DNA from 3 places in the Lactococcus sp. FSL K6-0773 genome. Region 2 is predicted to be linked to each of the others. Evidence: predicted binding sites of a transcription regulator. Region 2 holds the regulator's gene; each other region holds the start of a gene.

Region 1 (8,054 bases), 450 kb from region 2:
GCACATCATAGTGGAAAGAATTAGTATAGTAATCTTTGTCAGTAATATCTGCAACTGAACCGAATTTTTCTTTATCCATTCGGCAGAAACGGTCAGTTAAACTTTCTGACGGTGTTGAGTAAACAGAATAATGATAACCAGAGGCTTTAGACCAATCTTCACAATCTTCATGCATTCGTTTCACAATTTCAATTGTAAAAGCTTTAGCTTCAGGATTATTTTCCCAAGTTGGGCCATAAAAAGTAGTCGCCACTTCATAAAGTCCAATGTAACCTAAACTTACAGTTGAACGTTCTTTATTGTACAATTCATCAACTGAACCTTCGGCATCAAGGCGTCCCAATGCACCATTCATAAAGAGAATAGGTGCATTTTTAGGTTGTGCTTCTTTAGCACGTTCAACACGAAAGGCAAGCGCATCATGAGCAATTTCAATTCTTTCATTGAAGATTTCCCAGAATTTTTCTTTATTTCCAGCGGCTTCAAGAGCAATACGTGGAAGATTAACTGTAACAACTCCAAGATTATTACGTCCAGCAGTCACGTCATTCCCATTTTCATCTCTCCAGCCTTGCAAGAATGAACGACAACCCATTGAAGCTTTAAATGAACCTGTTAATTCAACAATTTTATCATAGCTCAAAATATCAGGGTACATCCGTTTTGTTGAACATTCAAGTGCAAGTTCTTTGATGTCATAGTTTGGTGTCCCTACTTCGAGGTTAAGTCCACGTTTGAGTGTGAAAATTAATTTAGGGAAAATGGCAGTACGGTGTTCTGAACCTAAACCACCAATCCGGACATTCAAAATTGCTTTTTGAATTTCACGCGAATACCAATCGTCTCCAAGACCAAAACCAACCGTTACAAAAGGCGTTTGACCATTTGAAGTAAACAAAGTATTAATTTCATATTCTAAAGATTGCATTGCATCATAGATATCTTTGGCTGTTTTTTCACGAGCATAAGCTTCTTGTTTTTCAGCACCATCAATCCATTTTTGTGCATCTTTTAAATGTTTTTTATAATTTAATTTCGCGTAAGGCGCCAATACTTCATCGGCACGGTCAAATGAACAACCACCATATTGTGAACTAGCCACATTAGCGATGATTTGACTGGCTTGCGCAGTTGCTGTTTGAATTGATTTTGGCGAATCTACTTGCGCATTTCCAAGTTTAAAACCATTTTCAAACATATTTTTAAAGTCAATCAAACAACAGTTAGCCATTGTAGTAAATGGACTATAATCAAGGTCATGATAATGAATATCACCCTTTTGGTGAGCGTTTGCCACATGTGGCGGAAGAAGTTTCAAACCAATTGCTTTGGAAACCGCACCAGCTGTCAAATCACGTTGAGTATTGAAAACGTTAGAATCTTTATTGGCATTTTCATTAACGACAGTTTGGTCGCGATTAATTAATTTTTCAATCGTGAAATTGATATCCGTTGCTTTGGTACGGGCCAAATCACGGTTAGCACGATAAGAGATATATTCTTCAGCCAATTGAGTTTCACCAGACTCAAGGAGTTCTTGCTCAACAATCGATTGAATTTCATAAATTTTGACATTTTCAGAAAAACGAGTAAAGATTTCACTGACTACTCTGTCAGTAAGTTCTGAAAGAACCGACATATCTGTCAGTTCGACTTTTTTAGCCGCTTTAGTCAAAGCATCAAAAATTTTCTCACTGTTAAATTTCACTGAGCGTCCGTCACGCTTTATCACATTAATTTCTTCTAGTGTTACATCTTGATATTTTACTTCACTTTTCATATTAACCATCCTCTTCAATTACATCATCTATTTTATCAAATTCTCGGAAATGACACAATATATAGGTTAAATTATGTAAACACACACAATATCTTGTGTTGCTTGTTTTCGTTCCCTTTTCTCAATTTCGCAAAGCAAAATATAATCTCTTTGTATTTAAAATGTAATCATTGCGTCTTAAATCAGACTTTTTCTCTAAATTTTCACATTTTCTAGCCAATATAAAACATTAAATAAAAAACGTTTACAAACCGCCACATAATTGTCATCTTTTTCTTCCATTAACCGTGGTAAAATAGGGTAGTACTTATTTTATTCTGTATTTTCAGGAAAGGAATTATTTATGCCAGTTTCTCGTATTAAAGTTAAAAATAGACATTTAAAAAAGAAAGCCAAAAAACCACTGGCTTTTTATAAACCAGCGACCAAATTTGCTGGCGCTGTTCTCATTGCAGGAACTTTGACGACCACTCATGAGCTTTTGCTCCAACAAACAAGCCCAATGGTTCAGGCTGCAACCAATTCGACAGAAGCTTTTATTGAAAGTATTGCTGCATCAGCAAAACCAGTTGCCGATAGTAATGGTCTTTATCCTTCAGTTATGATTGCTCAAGCTATTTTGGAAAGTAACTGGGGTTCAAGCCAACTTTCTCGTGCCCCCTATTATAATTTATTCGGTATTCAAGGAACTTATCAAGGAAAAAGCGTTGTTTTTAAAACTCAAGAATATCTCAATGGTAAATGGGTCACAAAAGATATGCCATTTAGGGTTTATCCTTCCTTTAATCAAAGTTTCCAAGACAATGCTTATGTTTTAAAAACTACAAACTTTGGAAATGGTCCTTATTATGCTAAAGCTTGGCGAGCAAACGCGGCAACTTATCAAGCTGCAACCGCAGCTTTAACAGGAAAATATGCAACTGACCCTAATTATGGTGCTTCCCTGAATCGAATTATTTCTCAATATAATTTGACTCGTTTTGACGGTGCTTCTTCTGCTGGTACTTCTAATTCCGGTGGTTCAACAGCTACAAATACCAATAATAATTCAAATACAAGCTCAACCACTTATACAGTTAAATCTGGCGATACACTTTGGGGAATTTCGCAAAAATATGGAATTAGTGTTGCTCAAATTCAAAGCGCAAACAATCTTAAAAGTACAGTCATCTATATTGGGCAAAAGCTTGTATTGACAACTTCAAGTTCTTCGTCTAATGCAAATAGTTCAACTTCTTCAGGAAATTCTGCCGCAACTACAACGCCTACTACTTCGGTCACTCCTGCCAAACCAGCTTCACAGACGACGATTAAGGTTAAATCTGGTGATACGCTTTGGGGACTCTCTGTCAAATATAAAACGACGATTGCTCAACTCAAGAGTTGGAATCATTTGAATTCTGATACAATTTTCATTGGACAAAACTTGATTGTTTCACAATCTGCCGGTTCTTCAAGTTCTTCAACAGGTTCAAGCTCAGCCTCTACGAGTTCAACTTCTAACTCTTCTGCAGCTTCAAATACCTCTATCCATAAGGTTGTTAAAGGAGATACACTTTGGGGACTTTCACAAAAATCTGGTAGCCCAATTGCTTCAATTAAGGCTTGGAATCATTTATCAAGTGATACCATTTTAATTGGTCAATATCTTCGTATTAAATAAATTGTAATTTATAAAATATAAAAAGAATGAAAGTTAATTCATTCTTTTTTTAATTCTTTTAAAACAGACTGAAGATGAATCGATTGAGTCGGTTCAGACATGCCAACAGTCATTTCCCAAGGTGTTGTTTCTTTTTCAAGCGCGAGTTCAAGAAAAACGCGTTGAAAAGAAGTTAATTCTTCAGAACTCATTAAATAATCAATATCTGTTTTTGAAAGTAAAATTTTGTCCCGTTGAATCACTTTATTTAAATAACGGACCCAAAGTTCTAAATTCCATTTAGACTTTTGAGCAGCATTCAGGAGATATTCAATCCACGTCATTGCAATAACCTCAGTATTTTTGGATTTTTTCGTAAATAATTTTTTAAGGCTTCTTCGCCATAAGCTAAACTAAAAGCCTCTAAAATGACCGCTGGGTCTGCTGAACCATCTGTATGTTTAAATCGTTCTAAGAGAGGATCTGGACTTTCAATTTTTAATTTTTTCATTATTTTTGCGATGTCTGGAACATCTTTGGTTCGGCCAGCCTGTATTTTATCGATAAGAATAGATTCGAGTGATGACAGACCAACAGTCAAATGACTTTCCACAAAAATAATTGTTTCATCTGTTTTTGAATGAGACATGACTTCGCCGACTGCTTGACTCAACCAAGGTTCATTAGAGGTTCCGACATGAAATTCTTCACCAATTTCTTGAATGATTTTTTCAACTTTTTCGGTACTTTCATAAAAGGCATCTATATCCTCTGTTGCCTTCATTCCATAGTATTCAAGGACGAAACCACCAACACAATGTAAGTGAAGTTGCAAATTTTCTTCTGAAAGTTTTTCGTTCAAGCGGGAAAATAATTGATGATAATCCAAATTTATACCTCGCACTCACCTTCAAAATTTTTCTTATTTCTCACTCCATTATCAATTATCATAAGGATTTTGTCAAGTTGAAATTACTGACAGACCTGTCAGTAACTTTTTACCAAAATTAGGCATTCGTGATTTCTATTTGACAAGAACGCATTGTTTCAAGTGCTGCCAAATGTTTTTCAGGTGAAACTCCAGCACAGCAAGAAGCATCAACACTTATTTTTACTTCTGGCGCATAGGCTTTGATTAACAAGGCATTGGAAACAACACAAATATCCGTACAAATTCCGACAAGTTCAACTTCATCATAATTTTCATCTCGAATAAATTCTGCCAATGTTCTGGAACCAAAAGTTGTTTTTTCAAAAATTTTAGCAAAGCCAACTTGAGCTTCTTTACGAATTTCCCAACCAAAAGTACCATTTTGACAATGAATAACTGGCAGATTTTTGCCTTCTTGTGCCGTTAAATAATCTTCAAAATGGGTGTCTTGGGTTGCTAGACGATTTTCTTTAGAATATTGAGAGAGCTTTTCAATGACATTTGAGATAATGGCTTGTGCCTCTTTTGTGCCCAAACTTCCATCAATAAAATCATTTTGAAAATCAACTAAAACAAGTGCTTTTTTCATCATTTCTCCTTGATATTTGATCATTTTTCTTTATTATAGCAAAAATCTTATAGCAAAAATCTAAAAAGCCTGTCAGCAAAATTTTACTGACAGACCTTTTTTAAATTACTGACCAAATTCTCTGCTGTCTTTTAAGAGATGTAAACAATCTGTCAGTAAAATATGTTCATAATTATTCTTTAGAAATCAACTTCATCAGGGTTTTTAGCCAAACCAGCTTTTCCATGAAGGCTGTCAATAAAAGCAATATCTTCAATACTTAAATCAAAATCAAAGATTTCTGCATTTTCTTTAATTCTTGCAGGGGTTACTGATTTAGGAAGTGGTAAATATCCTTTGTGAAGAGACCAACGTAATACCACTTGAGCAATACTCTTGTTGTATTTACTTGCCAAGTCTGCAAGTTCTGGAACTTCAAAGATTTTACCTGTTCCAAGTGGGCTGTAAGCCTCAGTCAAGATATTGTTGTCAACATTAAAACTTACAATTTCTTCTTGTTGATCACTTGGGTTGACCATAATTTGGTTAACTGCTGGTTTAATTTCAGCAAATTTCAACAATGGTTTTAGGTGACGTGGGTGGAAGTTTGAGACACCAATTGCACGGATCTTACCAGCTTTTACGCCTGCTTCCATGGCTTTCCAAACTGCAAGATTACGTGTTTCAAAATCAGGGCGGAATGCTTTAGGATTTGGCCAATGAATGAGGTACAAATCAACATAATCAAGTCCCAATTTTTTCAAGGATTCATCCAAGGCTTCCGCAGCGTCCTCTGTTGTTCCTACACCCCAAAGTTTTGTTGTAACGAAAAGTTCCTCACGGGGAATTCCTGAATCAGCAATTGCTTGACCGACTGATTCTTCATTTTTATAAACTGCCGCTGTATCAATATGACGATATCCTGCTTCAAGTGCTGCTTTTACCGCATTATAAGCTTCTTCTCCGCTCGCAGATTGCCAAGTTCCAAAGCCAACTTTTGGAATTTTAATGCCATTGTTTAGTGTGTAAGTGTCTGTTAATGTCATGATTTTTTCTCCTTAGTAATTTTTAAAATACAACAATTCGTCATCAATGAAACTATTTGGACTTTTATATTCTTTCAATTGGAAACCATAGTTCTAACTCTTCAGGATTTTCTGCTGAAATTGATTGATGTTCTTGTACTGCTCCAACAATTTTTAAATCATTTTGAGTTAAATAATTCCACATATCTGAATAAGTCTTGTTCATTTCATAAGTTGTTGTTTCAACAACGAAATAACGAAAGCCTGGAAGTGTCCATTTAGTCCAATTTTCAGGCTTTTGCACTGAATTTTCAACTTCAACGCCTGCCAGATAGAGTCCACCATTATTCCATGGTTTAAATTGCCCTGATTCATCAGACATGGCCCCCCAAATTGTGAGTGGCTGCTTAATCAAATGAATAATTTCCTCAAAAGCGTTGGTTGCTTCTTGCCAGAGTGGTGGAATCCAAATGTCAGCTTCTTGTGCTTTACCTAAGCCTTCTTTTCCAATGATGGAGAAAGATGACTTTTCAACTTCTCTGATGTTCACTTCCCCTCCTCACTCTTTTTGACAATGATGTTTCTTGCTTTTTTAAGCAATAAGGCTTCTTTTGAAACCGTTATAAAGTCATTTTACCACTTTATAATTAAAATGAAAAAATATTTCGCTCAAAAAATGATAGAATAGAATTAGAATTTAAAATAAAGGAGGAGATACTAACAAGGCTGACTTTTATCAGCTGAGTTTTGTATCCTATATCTTATGGCTGAAGTAGAATCTTTTCAATTAGACCACACAAAAGTACTTGCCCCTTATGTCCGCTTAATCGGTAGCGAAACTGGGCCTAAAGGCGATGTTATCACTAATTTTGACGTTCGTTTTGTTCAACCTAATGCGAATGCCATTGGAATGGCCGCTTTACACACTATTGAGCATAGCATGGCTAGTTTAATTCGCGATAGAATTGATGGCATGATTGACTTTTCACCTTTTGGATGTCAAACTGGTTTCCACATGATTATGTGGGGTGAACATAGTTCAGAAGAAATTGCTAAAGTAATTAAATCTTCTCTAGAAGAGCTTGCAAGTGACGAATTTGGTTGGGATAATGTCCCTGGTGTTGCTGAAAAAGAATGCGGAAATTACCGTAATCACTCACTTTTCGGTGCTAAAGAATGGTCTAAGAAAATTCTTTCTGAAGGAATTTCTACTGACCCTTACGAACGTAAAGTAATTTAAAGTTTATTCTAAAAGTTCAGCATTTTTAAATTACAAGTGCAACTTCATTTCCTTTAGTAAGGAATTTAATCGGTCAAATTTTTACTGACAGCTCTTGTCAGTAACTTTTTGACTTTTATCAGTCAAATCCACTTAGAAAGGAACTGAATTCAGTAGGCACTTTACTTACTGAAACCTAATTTATCTTATGGGAAAATATCAACTTGATAATAAAGGACAGAAATCTGTCGGAAAATTTCACGAAAAAAACTCAACGGTAGGCGGAAAAGGCATTAATACAAAGAATGCCACTCAAGCTAAAATTGAAGCCCTCCGTGCCAAAATGGAGAATAAAAAGAATGACAAAAAAGCTTAATATTGCCTATGTTGGTTTTGGTAAATCAACAAATCGCTATCATATTCCTTACGTGAAAGAACGTGAGAATATTGTGATTAAACGAATTGTCAACCGGACTTTAGGAAAACGTCCTGAACAAGCAGAATTAGAAGCAAATGGAACTTTGTTCTCCACTGACATCGCTGATATTATTAATGATGATTCAATTGATTTAGTAGTCATTGTGACTCCAGCTTTTGCTCACTATGACTATGCTAAGGAACTCCTTTCAGCTGGAAAAAATGTACTCTGTGATAAACCATTAGTCGAAACCTTGGAACAAGCTAAAGAATTGGTAGCTCTTGCCAAAGAAAAAAATCTTTTCTTCATGCCTTTCCAAAATCGACGCTTTGACAGCGACTTTTTAACCGTCAAAAAAGTGATTGAGCAAGGTTATTTGGGTGATTTGGTAGATATCACTGTCAATATGGACCACTTTAGACCTAATGATGCCAGTCAAGGTGGAACTTTTGATGGCGCTTGGTATGGTCA
Region 2 (8,054 bases):
GATATGGCGACTAGATTTTTTTGACTAATTCGTGTTATAATATGAGTAATTGTCTAATTCTCTTTATTAATAAAAATGAACGATAAAGAATACATTATAAAATTTGATTCTTTTAATCAAAAAAGAGAGATATAATCAAGGATAAAATTAGATTTATAAGGTAAGCGTTCGGAGAAATCCGACTTTTACGTCTTATTTGGAGGAAAAAATGGATAACCAAAATCAAGAAATAGGAAAAATCGTTGACATTCGTGAAAAAGTTCAAGCACACTTGGGTGAAACGATTGAAATTACTTCACAATTTGGTCGTAAACGCGAAAATCGTCATAAAGTGAACTTGATTGAAGCCTATGCAACACATTTCATTATTGAAAATATTCCGGCTCGTGGTCCTAAAACAACTGAGTCATATCAATATGCTGACATTTTGACTCAAACTATTTTAATTCACTATCCAAACGCATAAGTTTGAGGAATAAAGTAAATGGTTCAAATAATGATTAATAGATTTTTAAAGGAAAGGAGGAGATAAGGATGATGAAAGCCGATTGGGATATGACGCCTGTTAAAGGTGGCTCTGGCAATGCATTTTTTGGGAAAAGTGATCAGGAACGCGTTTTTATTAAAAAAAACGGCAGTCCATTTTTGCCGAGTATTTATCTTGAGGGAATCACGCCAAAAGTCTTATGGACAAAACGTACGGCTGAAGGCGATACCTTATCTGCTCAACCTTGGATTGACGGTCATACACTAAGTCCTGAGGATATGGAAGACCGCCAAATTAATCATATTTTAGCACATTTGCATGACTCAAAAAAATTGGTTGAATCTTATAAGAAGTTGGGAAGTCAAATTATTCTTCCTGAACAATTATTAGAGGATTGTGTCCAAAATACTGAGGCTTTACGAACAAATCATTTTTTGTCAGGAATCATTGAAGAAATGCGTCAACAAGTTCCCGAAATCAAAAATGAAGAGGTCGTAGTCGTTCATGGCGATGTCAATCATAAAAATTGGTTAGTGGATGATAATTCAGGAAAAATTTATTTAGTAGATTGGGATACCGTCTTTTTATCAGATTCAATGGTTGATATGGCACATGTTTTATCACATTATATTAAACCAAATAACTGGTCTTTGTGGTTGATGACATCTGGTGTTAGACCTCGTTCAGATATTATGGATAAAGTGGCTTGGTATGGAAAACTTTCTTTTCTTCGCCAAATCTCTGAATATCTTTCTAGAGGAAAAATGAAAGAAGTGAATCAAGAAATCTTGGGACTTCGTAAATTTTGTGAATTATTTTAGTAAAAATAGGCTAGGGTTTGGACCTTCCTATTTTTTGGCTTATAATTGAATAATAAAAATAAAGAAATAGAAGATCACTTTTGCTGATTTTCTATCAAAAATTAAAAAATTGAGGTAAAAATGCGCGTCAGAAATCGTAAAGGGGCAGGCGAAATGCTTGCTGAAAACGCACATATCGTAGTTGAAAATCCAGCGGACTTTAAAGGACGTTGGTCAGAACGTTTTGGAAATGATCATCCGATTCATATTGAAGTGGGTTGTGGAAAAGGAGCTTTCATCACAGGAATGGCAGCTCTTCATCCAGAAATAAATTACATTGCAATTGATATGCAATTATCAGTTTTATCTTATGCTTTAGATAAAGCAATTGAAGCAGATTTGCCAAACGTACAAATGATGCTTGTTGATGGAGCTGCTTTGAGTGAATATTTTGCTGATGGTGAAATTGATCAAGTCTATTTGAACTTTTCTGACCCTTGGCCAAAAGGACGTCATGAAAAACGTCGTTTGACTTATAAATCTTTTCTTGCAACTTATGAAAAGATTTTACGTCCTGAAGGTGAAATTCATTTCAAAACTGACAATCGTGGATTGTTTGAATATTCTTTAGTTTCTTTAGCTAACTATGGCATGGAACTTAAAAAAGTTTGGTTAGATTTACACCAAGACGAAGAATTTGCACCTCAAAATGTAATGACCGAGTATGAGCAAAAATTCTCACAAAAAGGTCAAGTAATTTATCGATTAGAAGCAAAATTTTTGCCTAAGAAGTAAATAAGTTGCTTTCTGTCATTAAAACTAATGAAAAAAATTACTGACAGAATAAGAAAGTCTAAACCAATTTTCTGTCAGTAAAATTAATAAGAATTTATTATCTATTAAGGAGAATAAAATGAGATGTCCAAAGTGTTCTTCTGAAGAATCAAAAGTTGTTGATTCAAGACAAGCCGAAGATGCTATTCGCCGTCGTCGTGTTTGTGAATCATGTGGTTTTCGCTTCACAACCTTTGAACGTATCGAAGAAATGCCCCTTTTAGTCATCAAAAAAGATGACAAACGTGAACCCTTTAATCGTGAAAAAATTGTTCGTGGTTTAGTTCGTTCAGCATACAAACGCCCAGTATCAAGTGAAGATATTGAAACAACAGTTGCAAATGTTGAAAGAAAAATTCGTCAACTAGACAGTAATGAAGTTGAATCAGATGTTATTGGTGAATTTGTGATGCAAGAATTAGCTGAATTGGATGATATCACCTATATCAGATTTGCCAGCGTCTATCGTTCATTCAAAGATGTCAGTGAATTAGAAGAGCTCCTTAAAAATATTACCAAAAAATAAATCCGTCAGTAAAAAGTGACTGAATAAGGAGCATTTTATCGGCAAATAAAAGAAAGATCAGCTTGCTGAACTTTCTGTCAGTAAAAAGTGAGGAAAAAAATGAGAGCAGGAGATTCATTTACAATGCTTAATCGAGGAAAGACCAGCTTTGACGCTGAGGCTTTTCGTCTGCTCTATTTACCAATCATTGGCACGGATGCCTTTGCGCTTTATCAGTTAATGCTAAGCTTCTCTACTGGAAGAATTTCTCACTTTTTGGAATATCTAAATCTCGGCCTCAATCCTTTTATTGAAGCATTAGATAAATTATCTGGCTTATCATTAGTTCGTGTTTATGATGATCATACCAGTCTTTATTTTGAAGTAAAAAGTCCGCTAAATTTTGAAAATTTCCTTGCAGATGATTTTTATAGACAACTTTTGATTTCAAGAATTGGTGAAAATCGAGTAGCTGCTTTAGCTAAAAGAATGGAACCGAAAGGAAAAGAAGTTTCCAAGAAATTTCATGAAGTTTACAAAGTTAGTTTTGACTCACAAGCTCAACAAAACCCTTCAAATACAAATGAACGTTTTGATATGGGGGCCTTTAAAAGTATTATGGAACGTCAAGGCTATCATTTAAACAATGAAAATCAAGACTCCTTAACGCTCTATTCACTAGCAGAAAAATTTGAACTCAATTGGTACGAATTATTCAAGCAAGCAGAAAAAACAGCCAATGCTGATAAAACTTTGAACATGAATAATTTGATGAGAAGTCTTTCAGGAGCTAGCCAACCGCAACCAGCACTTTCAGCTTTTCCTAAAGCATTTGCCGATTTGATTGTCATCAGTAAATCTCATGAACCAGATGATTTCATCCGACAGATAAAAGCGCAAGCTGGAGGCTTTGTCAGTTCGGAAGAACATAAGCTTTTAACTAATTTAAGTCGCCAAAATTTGCCAGCAGAAGTCCAAAATATTTTGATTCACTATGTTTTAGTACAGCAAAAAAATGCGTCGTTAAATCCAAATTTTGTAAATGCATTAGCCAACGACTGGATGAGAAACGAAGTATTTACAGCTGAAACAGCGGTAAAACGAATTTTGGAACGAGAAGAATTAGCTGCTGCTAAAGCAAAAACTGGAGCAGAAAAACGACCAATGAAAATCAAAAAAGAAGCACCAAAATGGTCAAATCCAGATTATGAAAATAAGACAAGCCAAGAAGAACTTGCAAAACTTGAGAAAATAAGGCTTGACTCTCTCAAAAAACTGAAAGGAGAGCAAAATTAATGGAATCTATCGGAGACATCTTAGGAAAACGTCAAGACATCCGTGAAAATTTTGAAAAATTAGTCGCAGAAGTATTAAAAAATGCTGATGTGCAAGCTTTTATTGCCCAACATCAAATGACTTCTGACGAAATTCAACGCTCTTACTCCAAGTTTTATGAATACGTTCGTGAGCATGAAAAATTTGAAAAAGGTGAAAAACGGGCAGCTGACGGTTATGAACCTGTTTTAATCATGAATCACGGCTATGCTGATGTTTCATATCAAACGACAAATGAATTGGCGCAGCAACAAGCAGCTCAAAACCTTTTGCGACGTATGAATATTATTGGACTTCCAAAAGATTTAAAACAAGTCACTTTGGCAGATATTGCCCTTGATGATGTTCAAAGAATCAAACCATACCAAGCCCTAGTTGATTTTATTACTAATTTTCCCAAGAAAAAAGGACTTTATCTTTATGGAGATTTTGGTGTTGGGAAATCTTTCATGCTTGCGGCAATGGCAAACGAATTAGCCAAAAAAGGAATTTCAACAACTTTACTTCATTATCCCACTTTCATTTCTGATTTAGATTTTGACAATGCCAAAGTCTGGGTCAATGAAATAAAAGCCAGCCAAGTTTTAGTTTTGGATGATATTGGGGCAGAGCAAAACAACGCTTGGGTTCGTGACAGTATTTTACAAGTCATTTTACAACATCGCATGCAAGAAAATCTCCCGACTTTCTTCACTTCAAATTTAAGAATGGAAGAATTAGAACAGCATTTAGCCGAAACTAAGCGAGCTGATGAAATTTGGCCAGCAAAACGTGTTATGGAACGCGTGAAATATTTGGCAGAAGAAATGCGATTAGAGGGGACGAATAGACGTCATGACTGAAACAAATGAAACGATTGATTTAATGATGAATCACACTTCGGTCAGAAATTTTACAGAAGAAGCAATTGAGCCTAAAGATTTGGAAAAAATCTTAAAAGCTGCTCAAATGGCATCAACATGGAAAAATTTCCAATCATATTCTGTGATTGTTGTAGAATCACAAGCTCAAAAAGATGCGATTTATGAATTTCAACCACAAAAATCAATCAAAAATTGTGCAGCATATTTAGTTTTTGTTGGCGATTTAAATCGTGCTCAAAAGGCAGTCGAATTGCATCAAGGCAATTTCCAACCGCAAGGAATTGAAAGCTTATTGATTACATCAGTTGATGCCGCAACAGCTGGACAAAATGCGCTTCTTGCAGCAGAATCTTTAGGCTACAACGGGGTGATGGTTGGCTTAATTCGAGACCAATCCTCAGAAATTTCTAAAGTCTTGAACTTGCCAGATTATACTTATCCTATTTTTGGCATTGCACTCGGTAAGGCCGCACGTTTGAACAAAGTAAAACCACGTCTTCCTTTGGAAGCAACAGCTTTTAAAGAAAAATATGTTGAGCAAACGTCTGAAACCATTGAAAAATATGACCAAGTTCAAGAAGAATATGCTGGAAATAGACGCTTAAACAAATGGTCTGAACGGATTGTTGACCAGTGGGGCCAACCAGAAATTTCAGCTTCAACAGAAAATTTAAAGGCGAAAAAATTACTGTGAAATTAAAGAAAATCTTAGAACCGAAACTTCCAGCCACCTATCAAGTAGCCACAAGTCAAGATTTTATTGATGGAGAAATTTATCAAGCAGAATTTATAGATAAAACTTTGACAATCAATCAAAGAACTATTTTTTCAGGTTGTTCTTTCAAAAACACAACCTTTGAATTTACTGACAATACGATCAGTGAATTTACAGACTGCCTTTTTGAAAAATGTGATTTTTCCAATTTAAACTTCAATAAAATTGGCATTTATCGCTCAATCTTTAAATCCTGCAAATTGCTAGGAACTGATTTTACTGAAAGTCACTTACAAGACCTTCAGTTTACAGAAAATCTAATGACTTATGCAAATTTTTCAGGTTCTACCTTAAAGTCAGTCCGCTTTTTAGAAAATGAAGCTAAAGAAACCTTCTTTACTGCCTGTAATTTTAAGAATGTGGAGCTTTTAAAAAATCAATTAGAAGCAGCAAATTTTTGGGAAACAGCACTTGCAGGAATTGATTTTTCTACGAATCAATTTGAACGCATGGAAGTTACACCTCAACTCGCTAAAAATATGAAGATAAGTCTTAGTCAAGCCCCATTTTTTACTAGCCTGTTTGGCATTGAAATTATCTAAAATGAACCTCGAAACCCAAATCTAAAATTATATAGTCTATGGATTACAAACTTCTTCACTATTATAATTTTTTATCCAATAAGTAAACAAAGAAAGAAATAAAAATATGAGCTTACCTACAGTAGCCATCGTTGGCCGTCCAAATGTCGGAAAATCAACGATATTCAACCGTATTGCAGGAGAACGCATCTCAATTGTCGAAGACATTCCAGGTGTAACTCGTGACCGTATCTATGCCACAGGAGAATGGTTAACCCGTAAATTCAATATCATCGATACAGGTGGGATTGAACTTTCAGACGAACCTTTCATGACTGAAATTCGAGCGCAAGCTGAAATTGCCATGACCGAAGCAGATGTTATCATTGCTGTTGTTGACGGAGAAACAGGTATTACAGATGCCGATGAAGCCATTGCTAATATTCTTTATCGTACAGATAAACCAGTTATTCTTGTTGTCAATAAAGTTGATAACCCAGAACGTCGAATGGAAATCTTTGATTTCTACTCACTTGGACTTGGCGATCCTTATCCTGTTTCAGCCGTTCACGGGATTGGGACAGGGGATGTCCTTGATGCAATCGTTCAAAATCTTCCTAATGAAATTGAAGAAGAAAATGAGAATGTCATCAAGTTCAGCTTGATTGGCCGCCCAAACGTTGGGAAATCATCTCTTATTAATGCTATTCTTGGCGAAGACCGCGTAATTGCAAGTCCAATTGCAGGAACAACTCGTGATGCGATTGACACACACTTTGTCGATTCTGAAGACCAAGAATTTGTTATGATTGATACCGCCGGAATGCGTAAATCAGGAAAAATTTACGAAAATACTGAAAAATACTCAGTCATGCGTGCCATGCGTGCCATTGACCGTTCAGATATCGTTTTGATGGTGATTAACGCTGAGGAAGGAATTCGCGAATATGATATGCGTATCGCTGGATTTGCTCACGAAGCTGGTAAAGGAATTTTGATTGTTGTCAATAAATGGGATACCCTTGAGAAAGATAACGATACAATGAAAAACTTTGAATTAGAAATTCGGACAAAGTTCAAATTCCTTGATTATGCACCAATCGTTTATGTATCTGCTAAGACAGGACAACGTCTGAATAAACTCCCAGATATGATTAAAGAAATTCATCATGCACAAAACTTACGTATTTCAAGTTCTGTTTTGAATGATGTCATTATGGATGCTGTAGCGATTAATCCAACTCCGACGGACAAAGGAAAACGTTTGAAGATTTTCTATGCAACACAAGTAGCGATTAAACCACCAACTTTTGTTGTTTTTGTCAATGAAGAAGAACTCATGCACTTCTCATATCTTCGGTTCCTTGAAAATCAAATCCGTAAAGCCTTTGTTTTTGAAGGAACACCAGTTCATTTGATTGCACGTAAACGTAAATAAAAAAATTCACTGATTTTATCAGTGTTTTTTTATGCAAAATAATTGAAAAAATTTTAAATTTGAAATATACTATTAAAAAAATTAATTTAATTGAAAGAAGATTAAATGGTATATTTTAAATACGGGAAAGCCTTCCATGACCTTAGAATTCAACATGGGTTTTCGCTTTCAGCCTTTGAAGAACTGGGGATTGCAAAGTCAACCCTCTCAAATTTTGAAAATGGTAAAAGCATGCTCTCTTTTGACCGACTTGATTTTGCACTTCAAAAAATGAATGTTTCTCCATTAGACTATAGTTTAATGATTAATAATGGCGAGCAGGATAATTATATTTCGATTTTTGATGAAATTGAGCATGCTTATTATCAAAGAAATATTAAACAACTTCAATATATATACGAAATCAATAAAGAGGGCTCAAACGAGCAAAAGTTAATCGCATTTTCTGCAAGAGGACTATACCGACGGTTGACTATTGAGGAGCTTAACGAAATAG
Region 3 (8,054 bases), 310 kb from region 2:
CTTCAAGGGACAACCATTTTGATGGCAACCCACAATAGCCAAATCGTTAACACTTTAAAACATCGTGTTATCGCAATTGAAAACGGACGAATTGTCCGCGACCAAGAGGAAGGAGTTTACGGCTACGATGATTAGAAATTTCTTCAAACACCTTTTGGAGTCGCTCAAAAACTTAAAACGTAATGGTTGGATGACAGTTGCGGCTGTTTCATCAGTAACAATTACTTTAGTTTTAGTTGGACTTTTCCTTTCAGTTATCTTGAATACTTCAAAAATATCTAATGGGATTGAAAACAATGTTCGGATTGTTGCCTACATGAAATTAGATGTTCATGATCAAGAGACAAAAATTCAAGATCCAAAAGATAATAAAAAAACAATCAATAATCCTGACCACCTGAAGATTTACGATTCAATCAAAAAAGTTCCTAATGTAAAAACAGTTGAATTCTCAAGTAAAGAAGCTCAGTTGAAAGAACTGACAAAGGCCTTAGGAAATAACTGGAATCTCTTTAAAGGTGATGCCAATCCACTTTACGATGCTTATATTGTTGAAGCTGATAAACCAGCAAATGTAAAATCAGTCACTTCAAAAATATCAAAACTTTCAGGAATTGAAAAAGCTACTTATGGTGGTGCAAATACTGCAAAACTTTTCCAAATTGCTCAGGGAATTCGAACTTGGGGAACTGCAGCGGCTATTCTGTTAATTTTCGTTGCTGTCTTCTTGATTTCTAACACCATTCGAATTACTATCCTATCAAGACAACGTGAAATTCAAATTATGCGTCTGGTTGGGGCTAAAAATGGTTATATCCGTTGGCCTTTCTTCTTGGAAGGCGCTTGGGTTGGACTTTTAGGTTCAATTATTCCAGGACTTATTGTTGCTTGGGCTTATCGTCTTGCTTTTGTTAGCTTGACACCAAGTCTTCAGTCACAAAAACTTGCAATGTTTGCTCCTAAAGAGTTCATTCCTGCAATAGTTGGATTGATGGCCGTGATTGGTATTTTGATTGGTTCATTTGGAGCCCTCTTATCAATGCGTCGTTTCCTTAAAATTTAATAAAAATAAAAGAGAAGTTAAATCTTCTCTTTTTTTGCTAAAAAAAGCTGTCAGTAAATAAGTTTTTACTTATTTACTGACAGACTCTTAAATTTGTTTAATTAGATCTCATAATCTTCATCAGACATGGCTTCCACTTCACCAAGAAGGTATGAATTACCAACTTGTGAGAAGAAGTCGTGGTTTGATGACGAAGTTGAAATTCCATTCATAACCACTGGGTTAACGTCTGCTGCGGTATCAGGGAAAAGTGGATCTTGTCCAAGATTCATCAAAGCTTTATTGGCATTATAACGCAAGAAAGTTAAAACTTCATCAGTCCAACCAACTTTGTCATAAAGTAAATGAGAATATTTTTCTTCATTTTCATAAAGTTGATAAAGCAATTCATACATCCAATCACGGAATTCACCTTGCTCATCTTCAGATAACTCATTAAAACCAAGTTGGAATTTGTAACCAATATAAGTACCGTGAACTGACTCATCACGAATAATTAATTTAATAATTTCCGCTGAGTTAATCATTTTGTTATTTCCAAGATAGCGCAAAGGGGTATAGAAACCAGAGTAGAAGAGGCAAGTTTCAAGGAAAACAGAAGCCACTTTCTTTTGCAAAGGAGTACCAGATTCATAAATTTTATTGATGATTTCGGCTTTTGTTTGCATATAAACATTGGTATCTACCCAATTAAAAAGTTCTTCAATTTCTTTTTTCGTGTTTAGAGTTGAAAAAATTGTTGAATAAGACTTTGCATGAACAGATTCCATAAATTGGATATTGTTGAAACAGGCAATTTCTTGAGGTGTTCTTGCATCATGTTTGAGCACTTCAGCACCATCAACAGATTGCAAAGTATCAAGCAATGTCAAACCAGCAAAGGCCTTAGCAAAGGTATCACGTTCCAATTGAGGAAGTTTACGCCAGTCATCTAAATCGTTAGATACAGGAACACGAGTATCTAACCAAAATTGACTTGTTAATTTTTCCCAAGTATATTTGTCAATAGAATCCTCAATAGAATTCCAGTCAATGGCACTGTAATAAGTGGGGACAGTAAGATTTTCAGTTTCAGACATATTTTAAGATATGAGCCTGCTTTAAAAAGGGCAAACTCAATTCCTTTCTCTCATTTATTTACTGACAGAAAATACTGTCAGTATTTTTAGCTTAGTCATAAATTCTGTCAGTAAATTTTCACTTACCAACGAAGCTGTCAGTAAAAATAGGGACTCATTAGACCAAAAACTTTCGATAATTTATCAAAAGTTAATGTCAATAATCGTTTTAGAACATTTCGCAAATGCTTACCCCATTTTCATTCATTGATGATACTTTAATGAATGAAAACAAGTAAGAAAATAGAAAGTCCGTCTTAGCGGCTTCCGTAGAAGCAATAGATGCTTTAGCACCAATGCTTCTGTTGTATTAAATAACGCAACTTTCACATTGGTTAGCACCGACTTCTTCTTGGTCGTCAGTAAATGTACGAATGTAGTAAATTGTTTTGATTCCTTTTTTGTAAGCATAGTTACGCAAAATAGACAAGTCACGAGTTGTCATTTTATTATTTGCCACTTTCCATTCATAGAGACCTTCAGGTAAAGTTGAACGCATAAATAAAGTGAGTGACAAACCTTGGTCAACATGTTCTGTAGCAGCTGCATAAACGTCAATTACTGCACGCATATCTGTATCATAAGCTGATTTGTAATAAGGAATTGTTTCAGTGGCAAGTCCAGCAGCTGGATAATAAATTTTCCCAACTTTCTTTTCTTGACGTTCTTCGATGCGATTGACAATTGGGTGAATAGAAGAAGAACAGTCATTGATATAAGAAATAGAACCATTTGGAGCCACAGCCATACGGTATGAATTATAGAGTCCAGAAGTTTTTACTGTGTCACGTAAAGCAGTCCAATCCTCGATTGTTGGAACAGCAATCCCTTTGAAAAGTTCTTGAACTTTAGAAGAGACAGCTGCAAAATAATCATGTGTTAAATATTTATCAAAATAAGAACCATCAGCATAGGCAGATTTTTCAAAATTCTTGAAGCTAGACCCTTTTTCAACAGCTAATTTATTTGAAGCCACTAAAGTATAATAGTTCAACAACATGAAATAAACACTAGTAAATTCAACGGCTTCTTTGCTGTCATAATGAATTTGATTTTGTGCTAAGAAAGAATGTAAGCCCATTGCTCCAAGCCCAATCGCATGCATTTCATCATTACCTTTACGAACAGTTGGAACAGTATCGAGGTTTGAAGTTTCGGAGATGAAAGTTAAAGCGCGAACCATTGCTTCAATAGAAGTTCCAAATTCATTGCTAGAAGTCATCATATTCAAAACATTAGTTGAACCCAAGTTACAAGCGACGTCAGTTCCAACCACCTTATAAGTTTGGTCATCGTTCAAAACAGAAGGCGTTTGGACTTGCAAAATTTCAGAACAAAGGTTAGACATTGAAATTACACCATCAACAGGGTTAGCTTGATTGACTGTGTCAACATTTACGATGTAAGGATAACCAGATTCTTGTTGAAGTTTTGAAAGTTCTTGTTCAAGTTCACGGGCATTAATCGATGTTTTACGAATTTCTGGATTGGCTACCATTTTGTCATATTCAGCTGTAATATCGACTTCGGCAAAAGGTTTACCATAATATTTTTCAACAAAATATGGCTCAAAGAGATACATTGTTTCTCCCTTTTTAACCAATTCATAGAATTTATCAGGAACAGTAACCCCAAGAGAGAGTGTTTTAACACGAATTTTTTCATCCGCATTTTCTTTTTTAGTGGACAAGAATTCCATAATATCTGGATGGAATAGTGATAAATAAACAACACCAGCACCTTGACGTTGCCCCAATTGATTGGCATAAGAAAAGGCGTCTTCAAAAAGTTTCATGACAGGAACGACACCAGCTGCCACTCCATCGTAACCTTTGATAGGTGCACCAGCAGCACGTAAATTAGTCAAGTTTAGACCAACACCACCACCATTTTTAGAAAGTTGCAAGGCAGAGTTAATTGTTCGTCCAATTGAATTCATATCATCAGTTAATTGTAGAAGGAAACAAGAAACAAATTCACCACGACGCTTACGTCCAGCATTTAGAAAAGTCGGAGTCGCAGGTTGATAACGACGATTAATCATTGCAAAAGCAAGATTATTAGCTAATTTTTCATCGCCGTCAGCCATGTATAAAGCATTCATTAACACACGGTCTTCAAAATCTTCAAGATAGAGAGAACCGTCATTGTTTTTCATGGCATATTGATTATAAAATTTGTAAGCAGCCATAAATGAATCAAAATGAAATTCAAATTTACTCAATTCTTTCCGAAGATTGGTAATAAATTCGGGTTTATATTTTTCAAGAAACTCAGCTTCTAGATATTCTTCTTTAACGAGCCAATTGAGTTTATCGATATATGTATCGGCTTCATAACGATTAGGTTCGACATTTTCTTTAAAAAAAGCAGTAATTGCTTCTTTATCTTTAGCAAGAGGAATGCTACCATTAACGGGAATATTAATCTCGTTATTAAGCTTGAAATAAGTTACATCTTTAAGTTGTTTTAGAGACATAAGTGACCTTTCTTAAAGCGTTCAACCATAAAGAACAGAGGGATGAACTCTAATATTATAATAAGTTCAAACTAATTAATAGAAATAAAAAGTTAAAAATAAAGAGGCTTCACTCATTAAGGTGAAGCCATAAAATCACAGCGGATTTTTGAAGGTGACTTTCGCTCCTTTGTCAAGCTGTGTAGCGAGTTTTTCGACAGCAGCAACATCGGCTGGTGTACCATTAAACTCAAAATCATATAAAAGCGGAATTTGGTATTTTGCAGAAAGTTCTTTAGCAGTAAAAATATAAATACCTGCGAAATTACGATTTCCTGTACCAATAATTCCTAGACAATGTTTATAATTATCATTATAAGCCATAAAGTCAAAAACAGGGTCCATAACATCTATTGATTTAGAAACAGTTGGAGATTCTTCGGCATAACTTGGCGTTATCAAAAGAAAAGGTTCATTCATTTCTATATCATCGTCAGGACTGATTTCGACATTTGGTAAGTTTGTTTTGGAAACAAAGCGACGTGTTTGCCCAGTCACACTGAAATAAGCAAGTTTCATATTAAGCCAACTTTGCTAATTCGCTAGGACGGAAACCAGAGAAGGCAAAGTCATCTTTAGTAATGACAGGTGCAGCACGAAATCCCATTTCAATCACTTTTTCAACAAATTCAGGTTGTTCATCGATATTGATTTCATCGAAGGCAATTTCATGTTCTGAGAGCCATTTTTTGACCATTTTGCATTGCATACAATTGTTTTTAGAATAGACTGTAACCATTTTAAATCTCCTTTGAGGACAAACGTATTTTATTAGTGAGAGTAAAAAGTCTTTGACTTTTTCTCAACTTTTTATAGTCTTATTTTATCGTAAAAAAAATATCTAGTCAAATTAAAGATACTAGATATTGTGTTGAATTATGTAAAATTATAAAAATAACACAACATATTGTGCTATTTTTCTTTTTGTTTTGATAAGTTTAAACCAAATGGGACAAGGGATTCGCAATGATTTTTGATTCTTTTGAGATTTGTTCTATGTCGTAAAATAATAATAATTGCTAAAACAAAAATAATAATTGAGAATAAAAGGTCGTAGGAAGTAAGAATAAATCCGATGCTAGGGAAAATAAGAATTCCCAATGAAGCAAATACAGCACCTATCACACTAGAGAGACTAATCATGCTAAAAAGCCATAGGACAATGATAAAGACAACAAGAAGGTAAATTAAGAAGAGCGGACTAAATCCAAGAATCACACCAGCAGAAGTTGCAACAGCTTTACCACCTTTAAAGCGGTCGAATATTGAAAAAGTATGTCCAATGACAGCAAGAAGACCGAAAATTAGAGGTGAAACACCATTGATATGGAAGAAAAGGGGTAAAAGAGTAGCAAGTGTCCCCTTTAGTAAGTCAAAAGCAAAAACTGAAATTCCTGCCTTTACACCTAGAATTCTAAAAGTATTGGTTGTTCCAGTATTTCCTGAGCCATAGTCATGGAGATTTTTTTTGAAAAAAATCTTGCCAATCCATAAGCCAAATGGAATTGCCCCTAAAAGATAGCTGGCAATGAGAAGAAGAATAATAGTAAGCATAAGTTCTCCGAAGTTTATTTCGTTTAAAATCGATAATCTCTTTTAACTGTACAATTATATCATATTTTTAATAAAGATTACTGACAATATTGAAACATCTTCACTTACTTTTGGAAAAATTCTCACTATTAGATGAAAAAATTGTCAGCAGTCCTTTGACAAAGCTTTCTGAACAAGGTACAATAATCAAGATGAATATTTTTTATTAGCTCATTGTGGATAAAAAAATAGTGATTTAGATAGAAGATATAGGCTTTCGATGAGAGGAAAATAAATGGTAATAGATATTAATAACTATGATGACAGTGCGATTCAGGTTCTTGAAGGATTGGATGCTGTCAGAAAACGTCCAGGAATGTATATTGGATCAACTGACGGAACTGGTTTGCACCATTTGGTTTGGGAAATTGTAGATAATGCGGTTGATGAAGCTTTATCTGGCTTTGGTAACAGAATTTCAGTGACCATTAATGCTGATGGTTCTTTATCAGTAGAAGATGAAGGACGGGGAATGCCAGTTGGGAAACACGCCATGGGTATTCCCACTGTGGAAGTAATTTTTACTATTTTGCACGCAGGTGGTAAATTTGGTCAAGGGGGTTATAAAACTTCTGGTGGACTCCATGGTGTTGGATCTTCAGTCGTAAATGCCCTCTCGACTTGGTTAGAAGTTGAAATTACTCGTGACGGGACTGTTTATCGTCAACGTTTTGAAAATGGTGGACATCCAGCGACAACTTTAGTAAAAATTGGGAAAGCACCAAAGTCTAAAACAGGGACTAAAGTTACCTTCATGCCGGATTCTAGCATTTTTTCGACAACAGAATTTAAATATAATATCATTTCAGAACGACTAAATGAGTCTGCTTTTCTTTTAAAAGAAGTGACGATTAGTCTTGAAGATAAACGAACAGATGAAAAAGAAGAATTTCATTATGAAAATGGGGTTCAAGATTTCGTTTCTTATCTTAATGAAGATAAAGACAGTTTGACTCCAGTTCTTTATTTTGAAGGAAAACAAGATGGTTTTGAAGTTGAAGTTGCCCTTCAATATAATGATGGCTATTCAGAAAACATTCTTTCATTCGTCAATAATGTCCGAACAAAAGATGGCGGAACGCACGAAGCAGGTTTGAAGACGGCAATTACGAAAGCAATGAATGAATATGCTCGTAAAGTAAATTTACTCAAAGAGAAAGATAAAAATCTCGAAGGTTCGGATTATCGTGAAGGTTTGACAGCCGTCTTGTCAGTTTTAATTCCTGAGGAACATCTCCAATTTGAAGGACAAACCAAAGATAAATTGGGTTCTCCTTTAGCTCGTCCAGTTGTTGATTCTTTGGTTTCTGAGAAACTAAGTTTCTATTTGATGGAAAATGGCGAATTAGCGCAAAATTTGATTCGTAAAGCAATCAAAGCCCGTGAGGCTCGTGAAGCGGCTCGTAAAGCGCGTGAAGATTCACGAAATGGAAAGAAATCTAAAAAAGACAAAGGACTTTTGTCTGGTAAATTAACCCCTGCTCAAACAAAAAATCCAAATAAAAATGAACTTTATTTGGTCGAAGGAGATTCTGCCGGAGGGTCCGCTAAACAAGGAAGAGATCGTAAATTCCAAGCCATTTTGCCTTTGCGTGGTAAAGTCATTAACACCGAAAAAGCTAAGATGCAAGATATTCTCAAAAATGAGGAAATCAATACAATGATTTATACCATTGGTGCAGGCGTTGGGGCAGATTTTACCTTGGCCGACCGTAATTATGACAAAATCATTATTATGACCGATGCCGATACTGATGGAGCA

The links. Region 2 encodes NrdR, which represses ribonucleotide reductase genes. Its sites were predicted from a motif close to ACACNATATATNGTGT; they were not measured.
Region 1: the regulator NrdR is predicted to act here: its motif matches at 1,864-1,879, upstream of nrdD (anaerobic ribonucleoside-triphosphate reductase).
Region 3: the regulator NrdR is predicted to act here: its motif matches at 5,556-5,571, upstream of MHB61_RS03795 (redoxin NrdH).

The regions. Positions count from the first base shown of each region.
Region 1 covers NZ_JBBOVF010000001.1:1,544,087-1,552,140, forward strand. The annotation lists gene nrdD (anaerobic ribonucleoside-triphosphate reductase) at 1-1,780, opposite strand, end outside; gene MHB61_RS07450 (LysM peptidoglycan-binding domain-containing protein) at 2,124-3,443, shown strand; gene MHB61_RS07455 (hypothetical protein) at 3,482-3,766, opposite strand; gene MHB61_RS07460 (DUF6036 family nucleotidyltransferase) at 3,763-4,311, opposite strand; gene MHB61_RS07465 (cysteine hydrolase family protein) at 4,430-4,942, opposite strand; gene MHB61_RS07470 (aldo/keto reductase) at 5,122-5,967, opposite strand; gene MHB61_RS07475 (GyrI-like domain-containing protein) at 6,032-6,496, opposite strand; gene MHB61_RS07480 (S-ribosylhomocysteine lyase) at 6,710-7,186, shown strand; gene MHB61_RS07485 (hypothetical protein) at 7,374-7,541, shown strand; gene MHB61_RS07490 (Gfo/Idh/MocA family oxidoreductase) at 7,525-8,054, shown strand, end outside.
Region 2 covers NZ_JBBOVF010000001.1:1,097,281-1,105,334, reverse strand. The annotation lists gene dnaB (replicative DNA helicase) at 1-14, shown strand, start outside; gene MHB61_RS05210 (Veg family protein) at 209-466, shown strand; gene MHB61_RS05205 (phosphotransferase family protein) at 535-1,308, shown strand; gene trmB (tRNA (guanosine(46)-N7)-methyltransferase TrmB) at 1,429-2,082, shown strand; gene nrdR (transcriptional regulator NrdR) at 2,201-2,647, shown strand; gene MHB61_RS05190 (DnaD domain protein) at 2,747-3,922, shown strand; gene dnaI (primosomal protein DnaI) at 3,922-4,803, shown strand; gene MHB61_RS05180 (NADPH-dependent oxidoreductase) at 4,796-5,518, shown strand; gene MHB61_RS05175 (pentapeptide repeat-containing protein) at 5,515-6,141, shown strand; gene der (ribosome biogenesis GTPase Der) at 6,248-7,558, shown strand; gene MHB61_RS05165 (Rgg/GadR/MutR family transcriptional regulator) at 7,664-8,054, shown strand, end outside.
Region 3 covers NZ_JBBOVF010000001.1:786,019-794,072, reverse strand. The annotation lists gene ftsE (cell division ATP-binding protein FtsE) at 1-135, shown strand, start outside; gene ftsX (permease-like cell division protein FtsX) at 128-1,063, shown strand; gene nrdF (class 1b ribonucleoside-diphosphate reductase subunit beta) at 1,165-2,142, opposite strand; gene nrdE (class 1b ribonucleoside-diphosphate reductase subunit alpha) at 2,492-4,660, opposite strand; gene nrdI (class Ib ribonucleoside-diphosphate reductase assembly flavoprotein NrdI) at 4,796-5,218, opposite strand; gene MHB61_RS03795 (redoxin NrdH) at 5,220-5,438, opposite strand; gene plsY (glycerol-3-phosphate 1-O-acyltransferase PlsY) at 5,612-6,253, opposite strand; gene parE (DNA topoisomerase IV subunit B) at 6,528-8,054, shown strand, end outside.